3 regions of the Vibrio sp. VB16 genome follow, and region 2 is predicted to be linked to each of the others. Evidence: predicted binding sites of a transcription regulator. Region 2 holds the regulator's gene; each other region holds the start of a gene.

What was found. Region 2 encodes CRP, which controls carbon source genes, mostly activating them, when cyclic AMP is high. Its sites were predicted from a motif close to TGTGANNNNNNTCACA; they were not measured.
Region 1: the regulator CRP is predicted to act here: its motif matches at 6,334-6,349, upstream of deoD (purine-nucleoside phosphorylase).
Region 3: the regulator CRP is predicted to act here: its motif matches at 5,475-5,490, upstream of IUZ65_RS13330 (NupC/NupG family nucleoside CNT transporter).

The regions. Positions count from the first base shown of each region.
Region 1 is NZ_CP087591.1:841,717-849,576, forward strand. Features, by position in the region: gene IUZ65_RS20195 (DMT family transporter) at 1-755, shown strand, start outside; gene IUZ65_RS20200 (GGDEF domain-containing protein) at 770-2,353, opposite strand; gene IUZ65_RS20205 (hypothetical protein) at 2,346-3,824, opposite strand; gene IUZ65_RS20210 (IS1 family transposase) at 3,984-5,453, opposite strand; gene deoD (purine-nucleoside phosphorylase) at 5,508-6,218, opposite strand; gene hpaR (homoprotocatechuate degradation operon regulator HpaR) at 6,508-6,933, opposite strand; gene hpaA (4-hydroxyphenylacetate catabolism regulatory protein HpaA) at 6,966-7,860, opposite strand, start outside.
Region 2 is NZ_CP087590.1:3,363,847-3,371,706, reverse strand. Features, by position in the region: gene IUZ65_RS15365 (alkaline phosphatase) at 1-1,221, shown strand, start outside; gene IUZ65_RS15360 (DUF3624 domain-containing protein) at 1,249-1,518, opposite strand; gene IUZ65_RS15355 (co-chaperone GroES) at 1,772-2,062, shown strand; gene groL (chaperonin GroEL) at 2,132-3,778, shown strand; gene IUZ65_RS15345 (GNAT family N-acetyltransferase) at 3,968-4,432, shown strand; gene crp (cAMP-activated global transcriptional regulator CRP) at 4,511-5,143, opposite strand; gene IUZ65_RS15335 (phosphoribulokinase) at 5,390-6,259, opposite strand; gene IUZ65_RS15330 (YheU family protein) at 6,359-6,571, opposite strand; gene IUZ65_RS15325 (hydrolase) at 6,587-7,558, opposite strand; gene IUZ65_RS15320 (aminotransferase-like domain-containing protein) at 7,555-7,860, opposite strand, start outside.
Region 3 is NZ_CP087590.1:2,923,787-2,931,646, reverse strand. Features, by position in the region: gene IUZ65_RS13360 (ABC transporter permease) at 1-354, opposite strand, end outside; gene IUZ65_RS13355 (ABC transporter permease) at 357-1,469, opposite strand; gene IUZ65_RS13350 (ABC transporter ATP-binding protein) at 1,466-3,037, opposite strand; gene IUZ65_RS13345 (BMP family lipoprotein) at 3,142-4,140, opposite strand; gene IUZ65_RS13340 (DUF5363 family protein) at 4,506-4,646, shown strand; gene IUZ65_RS13335 (TatD family hydrolase) at 4,639-5,442, shown strand; gene IUZ65_RS13330 (NupC/NupG family nucleoside CNT transporter) at 5,633-6,904, shown strand; gene deoC (deoxyribose-phosphate aldolase) at 7,438-7,860, shown strand, end outside.

The DNA of each region.
Region 1 (7,860 bases), on a different replicon from region 2:
CTATGATGTTGTTCGTTCTTCCTGTATTGCCTCTTCCTGAACTTGTACTGAGTCCGTCGCATTTTTGGATATTGGCGATATCGGGCGTTATTGGTATCGCTATTGGTGATAGCGCTTATTTTGCGGCTCTGAAACGAATAGGCGCCAATAAAACGCTTTTACTGGAATCTCTTGCACCGCCTTTATCTGGGATTTTGGCTTTGATGGCACTTGGCAGTGCACTTAGTGGGCAGAGTTGGTTAGGCGTCTTTGTCACGACGGTTGCGGTGACTTACGTTATTTTTCAACCCAATATGAATAATCAACCAACCTCTATTAGTGGTATCGGTTTTGGGTTGCTCGCGAGTGTGTGTCAGGCGACAGGGGTTGTCATCTCTCACTATGCATTGGTTGCGGGAGATATTCCTCCTTTATTAGGTGCGCTTATCCGTTTAGGCATCGGGGTTATGGTGGTGTTTGCGGTGGTGGTTTTTGTTGAAAAACGCCCAGTAGCTTCAATGTTGATTAAATTAAAGCAGCTCAAAAATAGAGACAGAAGGTGGCTGTTAGCGGCAATCTTTGTTGGTACATTTTTAGCTTTATGGTTACAACAGATTGCCTTAAAGCACGCTAATCCTGCCGTAGCACAAACGTTAATCGCGACGAGTCCGTTATTTATTTTGATGATCTATGCGTGGAATGGTGAGCCAATAACCAAGAAAAACGTTATTGGCACATTAGGGGCATTATTTGGAATTTCTCTTTTCTTTTTGTGATGGAATAAAACGGGTCAATCTTCAAGGCAGACTTGATTTCTACCGTTAGCTTTTGCCTTATATAGCGCTTTGTCTGCGCGATAGAATGTTCTTTGAGTGTTTTCGCTATCTCGATGTAGTGTAATACCGATACTGACGGTTAACCCACGTTCGCCCAGTATGGCACTCCAGCCATAACCATAGATATGTTCTCGATAGTGCTCAGCGTGCATTACCGCTCTTTCTGTGGTGGCGTGCTCTAAGATAACGAGAAACTCTTCTCCACCAAAGCGCACACATGATGCCCCCTTAAATCTAAAGTGAGATTTAAGCTCAGAAGAGACACATACAATGGCTTTATCACCAATCAGGTGGCTAAGTTCATCGTTGACTGATTTGAAGTGGTCTATATCAATAACCAAAAATGCAAACGGAGTGTCGTGGAGTAACAGGTCTTTCAGTTTTACATCTAACCAACGACGGTTATGTAATCCAGTTAACGGATCGGTAAATACGTCTTGTTGAAGCTTGGCAACCGCATCTTTTTGGCTCTCAGTCGTCTCTTTTAGCTCTTTATTTTCTTGTTCAGACATAATGAGTTTTAGCTGTAGCTCGAAGCGAGACAATCGACGCAACTGATGGGAGCCAAGATCCGTAATTGGGATGCTTTTGATCAAATCGGTCGATACTCTATAACCCAGTTTCTCAAAGGTTAATGCTTTTTGATATTGACCTTGATTGCGAAAAACATGACTCATAGAGTCGTACAATTCTTGTAATAATAAAGGTGATGAGGTTTGCTGGATCTTCTTGGTCGTGCTTCTTAGAATGATGCTTGCATAATCGGTTTTACCCAACTCTGTTAAGTTGTGAGCTTGCTCAAGACGAAGCATATTCGCTAACCAATGAGATTTTGACCGATGAATCAAGTAATAGGACTTAGCCAGTGTGGCCAATGCTTGATGATGCTCTTTACGGCGACTTAGTAACTTTGCCTGATAAAGAATTATCTGACCGGCTAGCCCTTTATCGCTGACTAAAATACTGAGCTCTTCACACTCTTTTAGAAGCTCATTTGCGGACGTAATGCGATTTAGCGATATTAGGCATGCCACCATATTGAGTTTACAGCGTAGCCTTAAAGAACGGCTACTAATGGCATGATCAATGCTGTCTATTTTCTGATAATAGCGATAAGCCTTCGCGTGGTCACCATAAGCATCACAAAGACTGCCCATGCCTAAAACCGCGATGGCATATTCATCTATCGAGCTGTATTCCACCGCAAGAGAGGAAAGATCAACAAACTCTTTAAGGGCTTCATCATATAGCCCAGCATTGACAAGCCTTTCACTCAAGCTGGTTTTTATCGTGATGATCTCTTCAACATCGTTCGGTAGTGTTAAAAGATCTAATGCGTTTTTGAGTTCAGATATGCTTTGTCGATGTTGATTGAGTAAACTTCTGTATTCAGCGCTTATGAGGAAGCAGTGTGCTTTCTCATTTTGAGATGCCGCAACATGATTGCGGACGTGATCCCAGAAAATTATGGCTTCTTCACCGGTAACAGAAGAAGGATCTAAACCAGCATCGGATACTTTACTGAGAAGTTTATCCATTTTGACTATCCATTTGTTCTTGATCTTCGAGCTGCTCTAATGTAAATGGGAAAGAAAGTATGTCGTGTAGGACGGCGACGGGTATTTGACCCGTTAATCCTCGTCGATCCCAAGGGTAGTTATTTAGTGTTTGAAGGATGAACTGAAAAAGCGCTTCTGCTTGTTCTCCTTTTTCGGCTACTAACATACCAATCCTATCTTCACTCAAACGAGAGATAAGGTCATTTCGATTGCAGAGACACTGCGCTATTTCAATACAGACTTCAAGGTACGCTGCGTTGTCATGTTGAATAAGAATGATGGCATGAGTCGATGCTTTTAGTTCGCTCTTAAACAGAACCATTTGCTCCCACCAATAGGTTTCTGAAACTAAATTGGAGTAGCCTTTTTCACCGTGATGGAATTCGACCTGACGCCTGATTCGGTTAATTAATTTACGAGCGCGATTATCCAGTTGCCTTTTAGATGCACGAGCTTTATCTAAGCCGAGTCTATTGGTTTTATCTTTTAGTAACTTAATCGAGTATCGTCGATATTTTTGAAAGGATTCCAGCGCATCTTGAAAGTCACCTTGTTTTTCTGCAACAGCAGATTGTTGGTAGCAAATCTGTGCGAGCAAATCACCATCTTGGAATTCTTTTGCCGCTTTTTCAGCTTTACTTAAGAGCTGCTTCGCATCGCTCAGGTTATTACGAATAAGTTCTAGCCGTGCTCGGTTAATGTAAGCTTGAGTTTGTAACCAAAATAGGTTGTGTTTCATCGCAAGGTCATACGCTTTGAGCGTTGCCTCTTCTGCGTTTTTAACCCTTTCTAATCCGAGCAGCGCTAACCCTCGGTATTCCCATATTTCCGCTTTCCAGGTGGCATTGCTATTGTGCTTTAGCACCTCTTCAGCAGTATCTAATACAGAAAGCATCGCGATATAGTTGTTGAGCAGATAATAGTCTCTTGCGAGTAAAATCCTTGCTTTGCCTTCTAACCAGTTTATGCGGGCATTGTTTGCCACATTGACCGCTAGTGAGTGGGTAGACATGGCCAATTTATGTTCATTGGTTACCCGCCATACGTTTCCGAGGCCGATAAGGCTCTCAATCTCAATGACAGTCTCACCAACTAGTGCGGCTTGTTCTAACGCGTTTATCCAAAATTGCTGAGCAGAGTAATACTTGGCTTGGCCCCAGAACTGTAAGGCGTGCACATGTAAAATTTCAGGAAGGAATAGATCGGTATCGAGTCGGTTCAGCCTGGCGTGGGCATCCTTAATCGCTTTGAGACCCTGAGTATAATCCATCAGGAACCAATAACATCGAGAAATCAGGATCGCAGTCTTGATACCCCCTTCAGGGTACAAAACTTGATCGGCTCTAACTAATGACTGTTTTGCTAGCTGCAATACAGTCTCAGGCTCGGCTTCAATTCGTGAGGCGAGCTGTTCGATTTCGTTTTCTAGAACGGCGTGGGCTTTATCCAAGGCTAAGTCCATGATGTTAATTACATAAACAACGTACTCATTATATGAATACTTTGGCAGGAATCACTAATTAAAACACAATAATCGATTCGCATTTCTATAAAAGTTAGCGCCGACTCACAATCTAGCAAAGCGATTATATAGTAAATAGAGATCTCATTAGGAAAGTAACTGCTTTAAAGTCAGTGGATGATCGGTTAATCCAAGTCTTTGAGCCGGTGTATTCCCATCCTTATCTTGGTAGCATAAATTATGCCATGCTCTAAATATGTCCAACATTGGCAAAATGCCACCGGGTCTCAGTTTTCTGCGTGGCTCGTTAATAAAACTACCAAATAAGGTTTGAAAACGATCTTGGTAAAACTTGGTGTTTCTTATGCTAGCCTTGTGAAACCAATGGTCGGGCGAAGGGTTGTCACCTGCTAAGTAACATATTCCTTTGCTTGCGTTTTCTTGAAATGACATGGCCCAACGATCTTTCCACCAACCCATGTGAATAATATCAATTTTTTCAAGAGCTTTACTGTTATCCCAGTTTTCATCTTCTTCGACGTACATAAGGTCAACATTTTGACGCTGGATCTTTTTCAGACATAGAGTCACCGCTGCTGAACGTAACACAGGATCTTGAGGTAGGTATATGGAGATACGTTTGTCGTCATTACACATCTCGAGGATATGCAAAAAATGCGCGTATGAGGTATAGGGTGCGCGAATTAGCGCCCCTTTTGATGGATAATCAAAACGCGTCATGTTACCCATAGGGTCTTCGACATTTCCTCTAGCAAGAATCACCTGATATTTTTCATCAATACGTTCGCGCAGATCGTGGGACTTCACTTTAATGTCTATATTCGCTTCGGACAGGTAGCTTCGGGACACATAACGAGCCGCAGAGCCATATGGGTCATGGTCTACTGGGCCGGTAGGCTCTTCATTTGTTGAATAGTTGATATGCTGGGAAAGAATATACCCAGATTGAGCTTCGCCTGTTGCGAACCATAGTACGCCATTATTGCTTTTTGGTTGTAACGGCATAAAGTGCGAAGCGAGGTGGTAATGTTCTTCGTGATTTACCCAGCGAGCATCAAACATCGCTAACTTTCGGCGACATCGACTTGCAATATGGTCGACATGATCATAAAAAGTTTTAGGGTTAATCTGTAATTTACGGCACACTTCTCGGACTGAAAAGCTCATAAATAGAAGACCGAGCAGATTTTCTTGAAGTTGAAGCTTGTTGTTAGCGCCGGACCATTTGTCTACAAAAGTCGATTGGCACTCTTTGCAGCGATAACGTTGCCTATCACCGCTATATCCAAAAGCATGATAGAGGCTTTTATGGGTATGAACGGAAAGACCAAAGTTATGACACTCTTTGCAGCGACAAGCAGGAAGTCCATCACTATGAACTTGGCGCAGACGCGTCAGTTCATTTAGGACTTCTTGATTATTAAGTAAGGGGGGGAAAGCACCACATTCTCGACAAACCATCGTTGGACGCTTAGGATTTACGTGCTGTAGAACGTATCGTTCTGCATCACTCAAACCAAAGTTATCACACGCCAATGTTTTACAAAAGTTGAGTTGTAAACCATTTGCATCCTTGGGTAGTTTGCCGTTTGACACGATCGCCCCCTCAGGAAATACTGGAGCTGTCAGCAAACACTGACAGCGATTAAATTAGATGTTGATTGCTGTTTCTAACGCAACCATCATCATATCGTTAAATGATTTTTGACGATCTTCAGAGCTTAGCTTTTCGCCACGAATAATGTGGTCTGATACGGTAAGAATTGTTAGCGCTTTTGCGTTAAGATCGGCTGCGACACCGTAGATACCTGCCGCTTCCATATCCACACCGAGGATACCCAATTTTTCCATTTTTCCGAAAATATCCGCTTCAGGTGTGTAGAAAAGATCGGCAGAGAAGACGTTACCTACTTTTACTGGAACGTCTTGAATACGGGCTTGTTTTACCGCTTCTTCAAGCAGACCGAAATCGGCGATAGCCGCAAAGTCATGGTCGTTAAATCGGATACGGTTTACTTTAGAGTCAGTCGATGCACCCATACCAATAACAACGTCCATTAATTTAACGTCATCACGAACCGCGCCACAGCTACCAACGCGGATAACATTCTTCACACCGAATTCTGCAATCAATTCGTGTACGTAAATGCAACACGACGGGATACCCATACCGTGGCCCATTACAGACACTTTCTTACCTTTGTATGTACCGGTATAACCGAACATATTACGGACATCACATACTTGCTTCACATCATCTAAAAATGTTTCTGCAATATACTTAGCACGTAGTGGGTCACCAGGCATCAAAACTGTCTCTGCAAAGTCACCTAGTTGAGCGTTAATATGTGGGGTTGCCATGTCGATTTCTCCGATTAAAATGGGGATAAAATTAGTAACTTATTTATCAATTACTAATTATGTTGAAATTATTTGTTAGCTTAATTGAATATTAGCGGCAATAAGACCATCTACATGAGATCTAGATCACATTATTTGTGAGACTTTAACATATTGGACTATTTGATAACTGAATCTGTTGAATGGGAGAGAGCAATCGATTTGCTTTTGTTTTTTAGACGAACTAAAGCAGTGTGACGGCCTAAAAACGGAAGGTAGCACACTGCCTAATTTTTGTTGTCTTCACTAATTAGTTGTCTCTGATATCAATTAATTCTTCAAGTAATTCAGTAAGCTGGTTGTATTTTTCGTCACCAAGTTTTTCTTTTAATAACACATATTGCTTGTCGACATCGATACGAACTCTTTTCACTAATTCTTCTGCTTTGTTGGTGAGACGAATATTTACACGTCGTTGATCAACTTCCGATTTTATTTTGCAAACATAGTCCTGTTTTTCTAATCGATTGATCACGCCTGTTAGACTGGGGCTCAATATACAAGAGTCACTCGCGAGTGTCGTAAAATCTATTTCGCCGTAAGCAAAAATAATTCTCATCACACGCCATTGTTGGACTGTTAAGTCGTTTGCTGACAGTACAGGACGAAAGTAATCGAGGGTTACGTCCCTCGCTTTTATCAACTGCAGTGGCAAAGAGTCTTTAAATTTTGTCATGTTTTACCTTTCTAGTCTTTTAGATCGTAATTCTAAGTAGACGTTGTTTTTAATTCAGAATTTTGAAGATGATTGCGATACTCTGTTGCAGTCATCTGTGCGTATTTTCTAAAAAAACGTGCAAAATAGGCTGGATCTCTAAACCCAAGATCGTAACCTATTTCAGACACACTTTTTGGTGTGAACTGTAAATGGCGTCTTGCTTCTTGCATCAACCTATCAATAATGATCTTTTTAGAGGAAAGCCCACTGACTCGGCGGCAAATATCATTAAGCCTAGAAACAGAGATACCTATATTGTCTGCGTACTGGCTTAAGGCCCAATGTTGGTGGTATTGATTCTCTACAAGGTGGTTAAAGTTATGAAAAATGGTGACATCCACACTGCGGTTTCTGGTCTCGCTCTTATAACTATTAGAAAGTCGCATTACCTCGATAAGTACAAGTTGCAAAATAGATTGAGTTGCACGCTCTTTCATTATCGCGCCAGAATCCATTTCCCTTTTCAGGTGAGTTAAAAAATCTAAAATAGGATTATCTGTTTCAAGCCTAGTACAAAATGGTTTCATTTGATCCACCATAATATTGTTTATCCCGCTCTCCATGTCTAAGAGTCGCCAAACCAGTTGCTGCTGAATAGTGAGGACATACCCTGTAGAAGTGGCTTCAGTCACAAAAGAGTGGGGGACTGCTGGAGGGGTAAAAAACAACGTAATACCCTTGAAAGAATAGTGTTTGTCATCCAAATGAACGTGCGTTTTTCCTTCCATTACGATATGCAGTTGATAAAATCGGTCGTGATAATGGACAGGCATATTCCGACCAAAGAAGCTCGCCAAGTTGTCCAAGTATTCAAAATGTAATTCCGCATCTGCGTACTTTTGATCGTAAACCTGCCCAATAATAATGTTAGGGATTTCTCCAGCC
Region 2 (7,860 bases):
GGTTTTTTAGGGGAAGAATATAGCTTGGCGATGGAAAGTTTACCTCATGCGGCGTTGGTTAAAACATACAATACAGATATGCAGGTTCCTGATTCGGCAGGTACAGCGTCCGCGATGGTCGCAGGTGTTAAGACCAAAGCGGGTACCATTTCGGTCAATGACAGTGTACAGCGAGGCTTTTGTAGCACGGCGTTAGGTAATGAGACGACAACCGCTTGGGAACTGGCAGCTGAACGAGGTATGTCGGTTGGTGTTGTAAGTACAGCACGGCTTACTCACGCGACACCAGCGGTAACGTATGCGCATAGCGCCGATCGTAATTGGGAGCATGATGTCCCTAATATTGCTAAAAACCAAGGTTGTGTCGATATTGCCACTCAGTTTGTGAACTTTGATAAAGGTGATGGTATTCAGGTCGCTTTTGGTGGCGGTCGTCGTGAGTTTTTACCAGTGGGCGTGACGGATTCAGAAGGTAAGAACGGAAAGCGCAAAGATGGTCGCAACCTTGTAGAAGAATGGCAGGCCAAACATCCTGAAGGTCAATATGTCTATGATCAAACGGGTTTCGACAAGCTTGATGCAAATACAACTCGCGCATTTGGTTTGTTTGAAAGCAGTCACATGAAATATGAAGCGGATCGCCGTCATGATGAACCTTCTCTTGCAGAAATGACCTCTAAAGCGATTGATATACTGTCTAAGAACAAAGAAGGTTATGTATTGATGGTTGAAGCTGGACGTATAGATCATGCTCACCATGATGGTAATGCAAAACGTGCGCTAGAAGATACGATTGCTTATGATGAGGCAATCAAAGCCGCGTTGGAAAAAACGAACTTAGACGACACCTTAGTCATTGTTACTGCGGACCACGCGCATACACTTGTCATGAATGGATACTCTGCTCGGGGTAACAATATTTTGGGTCTATCTAAATCAAAGGGCAAGTTTAGCCAAGATGAGTTTGGTAAAAAGTACACCACACTCACCTATGGAAATGGTCCCGGAGCCGTTAAAGGAGAGCGTTCTGACTTAACAGAGTCGCAAGTAATGGCGTTAGATTATAAACAACAGTCACTCGTTCGTTTAAGTTCAGAAACACACTCAGGGGAAGATGTAGCTGTATTTGCTCGAGGTCCTCAGGCTTACTTGTTCCAAGGAGTGGTTGAGCAGAACTATCTTTATCATGTTATGAATGAAGCATTAACTCTTTCTAAATAGAAAGAGTATCAGCCGATTTTAAGCCGCCTACGGGCGGTTTTTTTTACCTTCGCGATGATTTCTTTTTTGCATTGGGAATATCACAAATTTAAACCAGAGGTGCAAAAAAAGAAGAATATTAAAGGCAAAACCAGAAAATATTAATGCAATGGATTCGACACTTTTAAAGTCATCTTTGTAACCAAACCACCAAACGACCCAACAAAGAACAGAAAGCACGGTTAGTTGGTCCATACATCGTTTGCAACGACCTATTTTTTTCCAAAACCAATTATCGTCACAATCTTTACAAGCCATGATTTTTGTACCAGTTAGACACTTAGTTCGATTCTGACCTAGTCTGAGGTGCAGTGCAATTAGTACGTCGAGTCATATAAAAACGGACTTTTGTCTAAAAAACTCGGTTTAGGCTAAAAAAAAATGACTTCTATCGTAAAAAAATTGGTTTTCCCCTTGGGATTTTGCCTCTTGTCCCCCACTTAACTTTCACGCGCTGATAATTCAGTACTAAATTACATTAATGGAAACAACAATCAGGAGAGACGACCCAATGAATATTCGTCCTTTACACGACCGTGTTATCGTTGAACGCAAAGAAGTTGAATCAAAATCTGCAGGTGGCATTGTTCTAACAGGTTCTGCTGCGGAGAAATCTACTCGCGGCACAGTTCTAGCGGTAGGCAATGGCCGTATTTTAGAAAACGGTACTGTTCAGCCTTTGGACGTTAAAGTTGGTGATACTATCATTTTCGCAGAAGGCTACGGCACTAAAACTGAGAAAATTGACGGTAAAGAAGTGTTGATCATGTCTGAAAATGACATCATGGCTATTGTTGAATAAGCAAGCGTTGAGTAATTCACTCTTAAACGACAAGCAATTAGAAATAGAATTTAGGAAAGGATATTAAAGATGGCTGCTAAAGACGTAAAATTTGGTAACGAAGCACGAATCAAGATGCTAGAAGGTGTTAACGTTCTGGCTGATGCGGTAAAAGTAACACTAGGACCAAAAGGTCGTAACGTGGTACTCGACAAATCTTTTGGTGCACCAACGATTACTAAAGATGGTGTATCTGTAGCGCGTGAGATTGAACTTGAAGACAAGTTCCAAAACATGGGCGCACAAATGGTTAAAGAAGTAGCATCTCAAGCAAATGATGCTGCTGGTGACGGTACAACAACGGCGACAGTACTTGCACAATCTATCATTACTGAAGGTCTTAAGGCCGTTGCTGCGGGTATGAACCCAATGGACCTTAAGCGCGGTATCGACAAAGCGGTTATCGCAGCGGTAGAAGAGTTGAAAGGGCTATCTGTTCCTTGTGCGGACTCTAAGGCTATCGCACAGGTTGCTACTATCTCTGCAAACGCAGATGATACTGTTGGTAACATCATTGCAGAAGCAATGGAAAAAGTTGGCCGTGACGGTGTTATTACCGTTGAAGAAGGTCAAGCGCTTCAAGATGAGCTAGATGTTGTAGAAGGCATGCAATTTGATCGCGGTTATCTATCGCCATATTTCATCACAAACCAAGAAGCGGGTTCGGTTGAACTAGAAAACCCATTCATTCTTCTTATCGACAAGAAAGTGTCTAATATTCGTGAACTACTTACAATATTAGAAGCCGTTGCAAAAGCATCTCGTCCACTGCTTATCATTGCAGAAGATGTAGAGGGTGAAGCATTAGCAACACTCGTTGTAAACAACATGCGTGGTATCGTGAAAGCAGCGGCCGTTAAAGCACCTGGTTTTGGTGATCGCCGTAAATCAATGCTTCAAGATATCGCAGTACTTACTTCTGGTACGGTTATCTCTGAAGAAATTGGTTTAGAACTTGAGAAAGCAACGCTAGAAGACCTTGGTCAAGCTAAGCGCGTTATTATCACTAAAGAGAACACAACGATCATTGACGGCCTTGGTCAAGAAGCAATGATTCAAGGGCGTGTATCTCAAATTCGTCAACAAATCGAAGAAGCAACGTCAGACTACGACAAAGAGAAGCTACAAGAACGTGTCGCGAAACTCGCGGGCGGTGTTGCAGTAATCAAAGTCGGTGCAGCAACTGAAGTTGAAATGAAAGAGAAAAAAGATCGCGTAGAAGATGCACTTCACGCTACTCGCGCAGCCGTTGAAGAAGGCGTTGTTGCTGGTGGTGGTGTTGCACTTATTCGTGCAGCATCGAAAGTCGTTGGCCTTGAAGGTGCTAACGAAGAGCAAAACGTAGGTATTCGCGTTGCACTTCGTGCTATGGAAGCGCCGTTGCGTCAAATCGTTGAAAATGCGGGCGACGAAGATTCTGTTGTTGCTAACAACGTTAAAGCTGGTGAAGGTAGCTACGGCTACAACGCGGCGACAGGCGAATACGGTGATATGATTGCAATGGGTATCCTAGACCCAACTAAAGTAACTCGTAGCGCGCTACAGTTTGCCGCATCGGTTGCTGGTCTTATGATCACAACAGAAGCGATGATTACCGATATGCCAGCTAAAGATTCAGGTGGAATGCCTGATATGGGCGGCATGGGTGGTATGGGTGGCATGCCAGGCATGATGTAAGAAGGATTTGGCTTCTCGTCACTGAATGTCTTGCTCTCAAGTCACACAGTTTAGAGAACCCTAAACCTTGTTATAGTAAAAACCGAAGTTTTATCGCTTCGGTTTTTTTGTGCGTGTAGAAAATGGTTTAATTACTGGTTAGGCTTAATATTAATTATAAATTAGAAGAGAAGTGACGAAGTGCAAAGTATTATCCGAATACGACCATATACCCCAGAGGACGCCTGTACGTTGAGAACGTTGTTTTTTGATACTGTGCGTAGTGTAAATAGAAAGGACTACTCTGAAAGGCAAATAGAAGCTTGGGCATCAGATGAAATTACGCTTGATAGTTGGCAGGCACTTCTGGATAAACTTGTGCCTTTTGTCGCCGAAATTGATAACAGGATAGTGGGTTATGCCGATCTCCAATCTGATGGATTGATTGGCCATTTTTATGTCGATCACAATCATCAAAGTATGGGGATTGCGGGTGCTTTAATGCAACAAATTTTCCAGCAAGGTAATAAAAGCAAAATTCGTCGACTTTATTCGCATGTCAGTATTACTGCGAAACCTTTTTTTGAACACTATGGTTTTAAGGTAGCAGAAGAGCGACAAGTGGATCTCAGAGGGCAAACACTCATTAATTATAGAATGGAACTGCAACTATAAACCAATGCGTATCTTTTCTTATGGCATAAAAAAAGCAGCGTAAACGCTGCTTTTTAATCAATGCTGTTTGTGACGGTATTAACGTGTACCGTAAACGACGATAGTTTTACCGTGAGCAGAAATTAAATTCTGTTCTTCAAGCATCTTAAGAATACGACCAACAGTTTCACGTGAACAACCTACAATCTGACCAATCTCTTGACGAGTGATCTTAATTTGCATGCCGTCTGGATGAGTCATCGCATCTGGTTGTTTTGCTAAGTTCAGAAGTGTTTGAGCAATACGTCCCGTCACATCTAAGAATGCTAAGTCACCAACTTTTTGACTAGTCGTTTGTAGACGGCTTGCCATTTGAGCTGAAAGACGCATTAAAATGTCAGGATTAACTTGAATAAGCTGGCGGAATTTCTTAAACGAAATTTCAGCTACTTCACATGGTGATTTAGCACGAACCCATGCAGTACGCTCTTGATCTTCTTCGAATAGACCTAGCTCACCGATGAAGTCTCCTTGGTTAAGGTAAGAAAGAATCATCTCTTTACCTTCTTCATCCTTGATAAGCACAGCTACAGAGCCTTTCACAATGTAATACAGAGTTTCCGCTTTTTCTCCAGCGTGGATAAGCGTACTTTTGGAAGGATATTTATGAATATGACAATGCGAAAGAAACCACTCTAACGTTGGATCGGTTTGAGGTTTACCAAGAACCATAATTATCTCACTATTATCTGTAGGGCCTGTGCCAGCAGCTTTCCTTTGCTGTGTCCCCGTATTATTGGTGACGTTAGCATAAGATTTTAAATTCATAGCTGCAAGCTACACATGTATATAGGTTAAGAATAGTATCCTTTTTTGCAGTCAATTTCTTGATTTTGATCGCCCTGATTTCCCGTTTCTCTAAGCAAAACTGTGCACATCATCACGGTATCAGAACTAAACTGCATTCAGGCTTAATTTTTAGCCGATTTTCCCAGTTTCTATTAATTGTTGTAGAACCGGTCTGATTATTAATTCCATAGCAAAACTCATTTTTCCTCCTGGAACCACCAGAGTGTTATGGCGAGAAACAAAAGAGCCATCAATCATGGCTAAAAGATAAGGAAAGTCTACATTCTTCATTCCACGTAATCGAATCACGACGAAGCTCTCGTCCAAACTGGGTATCGCTTTCGCATTCAGTGGGTTTGAAGTATCAACAGTCGGAACCCGTTGGAAGTTTATGTGCGTTCGAGAAAACTGAGGGGTAATGTAGTTAAGATAATCATCCATAGAACGAACGATGGAGTCGGTCACGGCTTCTCGTGAATGGCCTCTATCTCGCGTATCTCGTACAAATTTTTGGATCCACTCAAGGTTCACAATGGGGACCATGCCGATTAGCAAGTCAACATGTTGTGAAACATTTATATCACCATCGACAACAGCACCATGCAAGCCTTCATAAAAAAGAACATCGCTATCTTCTGCTAGGTCTTGCCAGGGAGTGAATGTGCCGGGCATCTGATTATAAGGCACGGCCTCATCAAAGGAATGTAAGTATCGTCTTACCTGACCTTGACCTTCATCGCCATACTTTCTAAAAAACTGTTCAAGGGCAGGGAAGTTATTGGCCTCTGCACCAAAGTAACTAATGTGTTTGCCTTGTTCTTTTGCTTTTCGAATTTCAATGTCCATTTCCGGGCGAGTAAATCGGTGAAAACTGTCACCTTCCACCCACGCGGCTTTCACGTCCATCATACTAAACATTTTTCTGAATGCTTCAGATGTCGTCGTTGTTCCTGCGCCAGATGAACCTGTAACTGCGATAATCGGATGTTTTGCTGACATGAGATTCCTTGTCGCTACATTGATGATAATGATGATAATGAAGATATGAAATTAGTGTATGAGATTCTATAAAAAGAATAAACGCTTTACTTTTTGTTATCAGAACTCGCGCTTGAGTTTTATATCGACGGTTTCGTGAAGCTCAGAAAAAACAATCACCGCTTCTCCTGTCTTAAGCTGGGTTCGTACCTGACTGACTTTATCGTCTAAGGTCGTTTCGCTTTGGCCGTAATCTGTCCCTTCTCTTAATACAAACTCTTTGATTAGATTTTCAAGCGTCTCGCTATCTATTTCTTGCCATGGAATGATCATAAAGCCTACTTTTATTCATGATGCGATGTGTTGGTAATATTTGGGTATTGCTTGTTCCAACCAAAAAACGGGTTTAGTCAAGGTTCCGGATAAAAAGCCCACATGACCACCTTGTTTAAAAAGGCGATAGTGTATATTTTTGTTTAATGGAAAGTTTGGTATTACCGCTTGAGTCATAAATGGGTCGTCTTCGGCATGAATGACCTGCAAAGGGATGTTGACCTTATTAATAACATGGATGCCAGAACATTGTTGATAATAATCGTTAGCATTTTTAAACCCATGTAACGGTGCCGTGATCATATCATCGAAGCCATAAAGCGTTTTTAAGGCCTTTAGATCCTGCGTTGAAACGCCAAGTTCCGACACTAGTTGATTCTGTTTCTGTAGCGCATTTTTCTTTAGAGAGGTTAAAAGATAGTTCCGATAAATCTTGGAAAACCCTTGTTCAATTCTTGATGAACATGCTGCTAAGTCAAGAGGTGCAGAGACGACGGTGGCCGCTTCTACTATAGGATCGTCATTGTATTTAGCCAAATAATTAACCAGCATGTTTCCGCCAAGCGATATACCAATGGCGACCTTCGGCTGATCTGGAAACCTGTTTTGTATATGCTCTAAAAAGAAACGAGGGTCCTCGATTTCACCTGAGTGATAGGCTCTCGCTAGCCGATTGGGTCTGCCGCTACAGCCTCGAAAATGCATCATGACAGATAGCCAACCCTGCTGAGAAAAAGCATGCATCAAGCCATTGGCGTATGGACTCTCGAAGCTGCCTTCTAAGCCATGGAAAAGGACAAAAATAGGCTTCTCTTTTGCCGTTGGACTGGTCCAATCTTCACTCCAAGCAAGATCAAGGAAGTCACCGTCTGGTGTTTCTAATGTCTGCCATTTAGCAGAAAAAAGCGGTTGTTTCCGAATCATTCTAGGAATAACAGTCTGTAGGTGAGGATTGGTTAACCCTCTTGCTGCGTTAAACTCGGTCATAAAGTAAAATCACTGATTGGGGTGCTCTCTAATAAGGCCTTCAATTTAATTAGCCCGACTTCTACCTGAGCTTGATCGATTGGTGAACTTAATGCAAGTCGTACGGCAGGAGGCACGTTGGCGGCTGGAGGCGTAAATAGTTCCGCTGACTTTACAATTACACCATTACATGCGGCTTCTTGGACAAAGTCGCTTAAGCGCCAATGGTCTGGCAATGTTAACCAAATGTGGAAGCAGTCGTGTGTGTATTGGAGTTGAAAATCAGATAAATAGATCAGCGCGAGTGTTAGCCTTCCTCTCAT
Region 3 (7,860 bases), 440 kb from region 2:
AGTTTGACCACCTTGATGGAACCAGTGGCGCCCTAACGTAACCGTAAGGCCAGCAGCAAGAATATTTATTGCCATACCGCTCACAACCTGATCACCCCTATGGGTTATTGAAGCAAAACCGTGTAATAGGGCAAGCAATATTGAGACAGAAATACCAGCAAATAAACCAAGCCATGCAGACCCAGTTACATGGGCTGCCGCCGCACCTGCAAACGCAGAAGCTAGCAACTTACCTTCTAAAGCGATATTAACAATACCGGAACGTTCACTTATCATACCCGCAAGTGCTGCTAATATGAGTGGAGTAGCAACTCGTATGGTTGCATCAAGCATCAATATAATCGTTTCAAACATGATTAAGCTACCCCAACTTTAGATTTAGCGAACACTCTAAGATAAGTACGCTCTAGGGATGGTCGGAACATATGTTCTAATGCGCCCGAGAAAAGAATAACCAATCCTTGCAATACCACAACGATATTTCGGTCTACACCGTATTCGAAGCTCAATTCTGCTCCGCCTTGATAGAGAAAGCCAAATAACAAGCTAGCTAATAATACCCCTACAGGGTGATTACGTCCCATTAAGGCAACAGCAATACCGGTAAAACCAAATCCTTCGACAAAGTTCAGTTTTATCTGATGCAGCTCTCCTTGAAGAACATTGAGACCAAAAAAGCCCGCTAACATACCAGATATCAACATGGTGATAATCACGACTCGTACGTAATTTATGCCAGCGTATCCAGATGCAGATGGGTTTGCACCAACCGCTCTTAGTTCATAGCCCCAACGTGTATGCCAGATAAACAACCAGACAAAAACACAGCAAAGTAGAGCAAATACAAAACTCAAGTTTAGTGGACTAGGCGCAATGTCGAAGCCAAACACCGCAACCATTTCGTGCATTTTTGGTAGCCAACTGCTAACGGCAAAAACCCTACTTTCTGTGGCCATGGTGTTTTCAGGTTTTAAAACATCGACTAAAAGGTAAGCCATCAATGAGGCGGCAATAAAGTTAAACATAATCGTGGTAATCACGATATGTGAACCTCTTTTCGCCTGTAGGTAAGCCGGAATGAAAGCCCAAGCGGCACCAAACAGCCCACCGACGATAATCGCGACAGGGAAGGTGATATACCAAGGTGCATATTCGCCTAAGGTAAGGCAAACTAAGCCAACACCTAAGCCACCAATATAGGCTTGTCCTTCTCCACCGATATTGAAAAGGCTGGCATTAAATGCCACTGAAACTGCAAGTCCAGTGAAAATAAAACCAGTGGCGTAATATAGGGTATAACCAAAACCTTCAGCGTAGCCAAATGCACCGGTCCACATAACTTTGGCGGCGTCGATAGGGCTAATGTCTATATAAATAAACAATAATGCTGAAACTAAAAATGCCACCATTACATTTATGGCAGGCAGTAACGCAACGGTTACCCAAGCAGGGATTTTAGCCTGACTCATAATGCTTCTCCTTGGGATTCGTTGTTGTTTTTAAGATGTTCAGGCATGATGTTCGCCATCATTAATCCTAGTGTTTTTTCATCGGCTTGGTCTGCTTGTACTTCACCAACAATGTTGCCGTCAAACACCACGATAATACGATCGGCAAGACTTAATATTTCATCTAGTTCGACGGAAACGAGCAATACAGCTTTTCCCGCGTCGCGGCTCATTATTATCTGTTGGTGGATATATTCGATGGCGCCGATATCAACACCACGAGTGGGTTGACCAACAAGTAGAACGTTAGGGTTCTCTTCCATCTCTCTCGCAATAACGAGTTTCTGTTGATTACCTCCAGAGAAATTTGCTGTCTTGAGTGTGACATCATTTGGACGAACATCCCACTTGTCCATGCTCGACTGACAAAGCGTTTTAATCGATTCTTTATCTTGGAGTAAACCTTTGTTGTATTTTGGTAGATTGTGATAACCAAGAATGTAAGCTTCTTGCGCTTCAAATCTGTTAATTAAACCTTGTTTATGCCTATCTTCCGGAATATGACCAACTCCCATGGCACGGACCTGTTGAGGGTCGCTAGGTTTTTCAGACGTTAGGATATTGCCATTGAGTTCAATGCTACCTGATGCGGGCTTTAGGATGCCAGAAAGCAGACCGAGGATTTCAGATTGACCGTTGCCAGACACACCTGCAATACCGACAATCTCACCCTCACGAACGGAAAAGCTAATCTCTTTAATTCTTTGCACTTTGCTGTTATCAAAGTAACTGAGTTTATTGACTTTGATTCTAGCCTTTTTTGGTTGTGCTGGTTGTTTTTCTACTTTAAGTCGAACTTTACGTCCAACCATGAGTTCAGCAAGTTGATCTTGATTGGTATCTGCAGTTACAACATGGTCAACCATCGTACCCTGACGCATTACAGATATGTTATCTGTGATGGCGAGGACCTCACGCAATTTATGCGTAATAATCATAACGGTGGTGCCTTGTGCACGAAGCTTGTCAAGGATAGTGAAAAGGTGGTCGGCTTCTTGTGGTGTTAGTACACCTGTAGGCTCATCAAGTATAAGTATTTTGGCATCACGATATAATGCTTTTAGAATTTCCACGCGTTGTTGTAAACCTACCGGTAAATCTCCCACAATCGCGTCAAGAGGAACATCTAAGCCATAATCTTTTTCAATTTGAACGAGCTTTTTACGAGCAGATTTCAAGCTCTCTTCTAACTTCCAGCCATTCTCAGCGCCTAAAATAATGTTTTCCAAAACGGTGAAAGTCTCCACCAACATGAAATGTTGATGAACCATACCAATGCCGGAACTAATGGCTTCTTGAGAATTGGATGGTTTGTAGTTTTTATTATTAACGAGCATAGAGCCGGTATCGGCATGGTAAAAACCGTAAATGATGCTCATTAACGTGGATTTACCCGCACCATTTTCACCAATAATGCCGTGAATGGTGCCCGCGGGAACTTTAAGATCAATATCACGGTTGGCGTGTACTGCGCCAAAACGCTTATTTATCTGATTTAGTTCAATGGCAAAGTTTTGAACTTGAGTCACGTGAAATTCCTGAACTGCAAAATAAAAATGAGTACGCCGTTGCCTAAAGTTTTTGAACTAAAAGCAACGGCGTAAAGATCATCTAACAACTGATAACTTTATGATTAGTAGTTACAAGTATTGTCTGACATGTAGTCATGTACAGCGATCTTTCCGGAGATGATGTCTGCTTCGATACCTTCTACATATGCTTTCATTTCTGGCGTAATTAGGGCTTCGTTGTTTGAATCTAGAGCCCAAGCAACACCACCTTCCTTAAGACCAAGAACTTTAATTCCTGGTTTCCATTTTCCATCCATGTCTGCAATCCAAGCATCTTTGGCTGCAATACCAACACGTTTAACCATAGACGTTAGCATGGTGCCTGGTTGAAGATGGTTTTGGTTAGCATCAACACCGATAGCGAATTTACCCGCATCTTTTGCTGCTTGATAAACACCAAGGCCAGTACCACCAGCGGCCGCGTAAATTACGTCAGCGCCTTTAGAGAACTGTGATTTAGCAAGTTCAGAACCTTTTGCTGGGTCAGCGAAAGCAGAAGGAGTTGAACCAGTCATGTTTTGAAGCACTGTTGCTTCAGAGTTAGCGTATTTTGCACCTTGCTCATAACCACAGGCAAACTTACGAATTAGTGGAATGTCCATACCACCAATAAAGCCAACGGTTGCTGTTTTAGATTGCTTTGCAGCTAAAGCACCAACAAGGAAAGAACCTTCATGCTCTTTAAACACAATAGATTGAACGTTTGGCTTATCAACGACCATATCAATGATGGTGAATTTGATTTCAGGGAACTCAGTAGCGACTTTCTCTACTGCTGATGCCATGTTGAATCCAACCGCTACGATTGGGCTAAAACCGCGACTTGCTAGACGTCGAAGACCTTGTTCACGTTGAGCTTCGTTTTGTGGCTCAAATTCGCGAACTTTAATGCCTTTTTCAGTTTCTAATACTTTCACACCATTTTGATAAACAGCTTCGTTAAAAGACTTGTCAAATTTGCCTGCTGTATCGTAAATAACGGCTGGTTTTGGTGCTGCGAACACGCTAAAAGAAGATACTGCTAGTGCTAATGCAGATAGCTTAAGAGTAGTTTTTTTCACTGTAAGAATCCCTATGTTTTTATCCCAAACTCAAACGAACAAATGAGTGCCATTTATATTTATATGCAACTGCGTTGATGGTCTTGTGCAATTATGTACACATAAACAGTTATCGCCCGTAAGTTTATCGTTTGCTTGGCAAAAAAAAAAGCGTTTCGCTCACAGGTAAACTAGGTAATAGAACATCGTAGTACGATAATTCTTGGTCTGGATCACGTTTTCGTGGGGTAGGGTGTCTTGGTTGCATCCCAGCTCTGCATTCTAGCTCTCACAAATTAGGCGATTTCTAGAAGAAAAGGTAAGAATAAAGGCGAAAGGGATATAGGGTTATTGAAAGAGTGTGTTGATTTTTAGGAGATATGATTATGATCAGGAATTTTAAAAAGGCCATTAAGCGCTATGATGAATGGTGTAAATCGCTTGGTTTAACACCAGAACAAAAACGTTGTTGTGTACCAATAAAAAAAGAAGATATTTTTGAATCAAAAGAGAGGAAAAATGAGTGAGAATCATATAAAGCTTTTCGATACACACTGCCATTTGGATAGAGAGGATTTCTCAGAAAATATAGAAGAAGAGATCGCTCTAGCAAGGCAATTTGGGGTTGTTAAGTTTCTTATTCCCGGTTGTGGTGCTTTTAATTGGAAAAGAGTAGAGAAGCTTTGCAATACTAATAGGGGGGTGTTTTTCTCTCTGGGGTTGCATCCTTATTTTATCGACCAGCATTTAAATGAACATGTTGAATTATTGGATACATTATTATCAAGCAGAAGTAGTCGATGTGTTGCTGTAGGAGAATGTGGGCTAGATTTTTTTCACTCTCGTAAGTCTGAGGAGGTTCAAAAGCAGTTTTTTACAGAACAGATTAAGTTAGCCAATAAATACCATCTTCCATTGATTCTCCATTCTAGAAAGGCACATCAAGATATAATCAAGTTACTGAAACAAAATAAAGCTCGCCATGGTGGAGTGATTCATGCATTTACTGGGAGTTATCAGCAGGCAATGGATTATATTAACCTAGGGTTTCATATTGGTGTTGGCGGGTCGATTACATACCCTAGAGCCAAAAGGACACGTGACGCCATTTCTCAGTTACCTCTTCGTTCGTTGGTGTTAGAAACAGATTCACCTGACATGCCGGTTTTGGGCCGCCAAGGTAAAAAAAATCACCCCAAAAATTTAAAAATCATACTAAATGAACTGAACGTGCTCCGAAGTGAATCCGAGCAAACGATTGCAGATCAGGTGTTTGAAAATAGCAAGTCGATGTATGCAATTTGTGAACGAGAATGTAGTTAAATGTTTCATTGCTGAACGTTTTCTGATGTAAATGCGATTGCGTTCACACTTTGGTATGAATTACAGGTGAGTGCAGTACAAAAGTGTGACTTTGCCATTACTTTATATCTTGGGGTCTGTTTATAATCGCCTCGCTTTTTAGCACCAATTTTATCACACGCCATTTAACTAAATAAGGAAGCCATAAACCATGAGCCTGTTTATGAGCCTAATCGGCATGGTAGTACTCATTGCAATCGCAGTACTTCTATCCGACAACCGCAAAGCAATAAATGTAAGAACTGTGGGTGGAGCATTCGCTATCCAATTTATTCTAGGTGCATTCGTACTATACGTGCCTTGGGGTAAAGATTTACTCGGTGGTTTCTCTAGCGGTGTCGCTAGCGTGATCGATTTCGGCAAAAGCGGTACTAGTTTCCTTTTCGGTAACCTAGTGAGCTTTTCAGTAGATGGTCTTGGTTTTATTTTCGCATTCCAAGTGCTGCCTACACTAATCTTCTTCTCTTCACTAATATCTGTGCTTTACTACATCGGCGCAATGCAGTGGGTAATCAAAATTCTTGGTGGTGCATTAGAAAAAGCTTTGGGTACGTCTCAAGCTGAATCTATGTCCGCAGCAGCTAACATTTTCGTAGGTCAAACTGAAGCGCCTTTAGTGGTTCGTCCGTTTGTTCCTAAAATGACTCAATCTGAGCTGTTTGCAGTAATGTGTGGTGGTTTAGCGTCAGTAGCGGGTGGTGTACTTGCTGGGTATGCTTCAATGGGTGTTCCTCTAGAATACCTTGTAGCAGCCTCTTTCATGGCCGCCCCTGGTGGTTTACTGTTTGCTAAGATAATCAAACCTGAAACAGAAGAATTTGCTAGTGATGTTGCAGATGCTCTTGACGGTGGCGACGATAAACCTGCTAACGTTATTGATGCGGCAGCTGGCGGTGCGTCTGCTGGTTTGCAACTTGCACTTAACGTAGGTGCAATGCTTATCGCATTCATCGGTCTAATTGCATTAGTCAACGGTATCCTTGGTGGCATCGGTGGTTGGTTCGGTATGGAATCATTAAGCCTAGAACTTCTTCTTGGTTGGATCTTTGCTCCTCTTGCATTCCTTATCGGTGTGCCTTGGGAAGAAGCGACACTGGCGGGTTCTTTCATCGGTCAGAAAACTATCGTTAACGAATTCGTTGCTTACTTGAACTTTGTACCGTACGTGGGTGAAAATGCTCAAGTAGTCGCGGCAACAGGTCTAGTGATGACTGAGAAAACGACGGCAATCATCTCGTTCGCACTATGTGGTTTTGCAAACTTGTCATCTATCGCCATTCTACTAGGTGGTTTGGGTGGTATTGCACCAGGTCGTCGCCATGATATCGCACGTATGGGTATTAAAGCGGTTGTTGCTGGTACATTGTCTAACCTAATGGCTGCAACTATTGCTGGTTTCTGTATCTCTCTTGCTGCATTCTAAGTTTGCCGCAATATAGAGAACAAAACAGATAATGCTGAATCGAAACCGTAGCAAGAAATTGCTGCGGTTTTTTGTTGTCTTAAGCTAAACAAAATTGGAAAACAGTTACGCTACAGCGTTTATTTGAATTTTTTTGAGATACAAAACGTTTGCGTTAAGTGATACCCCTATCACATTCTGTTGTAATGGCTATAATATATACATCTGGAAAACGTATTAGTTTGTGGTCTAGAGATAGATAGTAAAACTAGAACGCAAGTGAGTAAGTTATATTTTTCCAGTCGGTAATACACGACGTATTACCTTAGATAAACACCGCAATCACAGATTGTTGTGCCATTAGACAAATTGGTACTGTGCGGTGACAGGGATAGCAATTAGTAGGTGGATTCGACGGAATCTTTACTAAGTCTTCAAGGAACCAAGTCCGTTCATTTCGTAACCTGAAAGCGATTCATACACGACCATCTATACTAGATTGGACTGAGTATGCTTTTCGGTAAACAAATTGAATATTTTGATCGGAGATAGAAATGAGCGAATTAAAAGCTGCAGCTCTACGTGCACTAAAACTTATGGATTTAACGACGCTAAATGATGACGACACTGATGAAAAAGTGATTGCGCTTTGTCATGATGCGAAAACAGCGGTAGGTAATACGGCTGCAATATGTATATACCCTCGTTTTATACCAATTGCTAAGAAAACACTTCGTGAACAAGGTACGCCTGACGTTCGCATTGCAACGGTTACAAACTTTCCTCATGGCAATGACGACATTGCTATCGCAGTAGCAGAGACAAAAGCGGCTATCGCTTATGGCGCTGATGAAGTTGACGTTGTATTCCCTTACCGTACGCTTATTGCTGGGGATGAGAAAACAGGCTTTGAATTGGTAAAACAATGTAAAGAAGCGTGTGGTGATACTTTACTAAAAGTAATCATAGAAACGGGT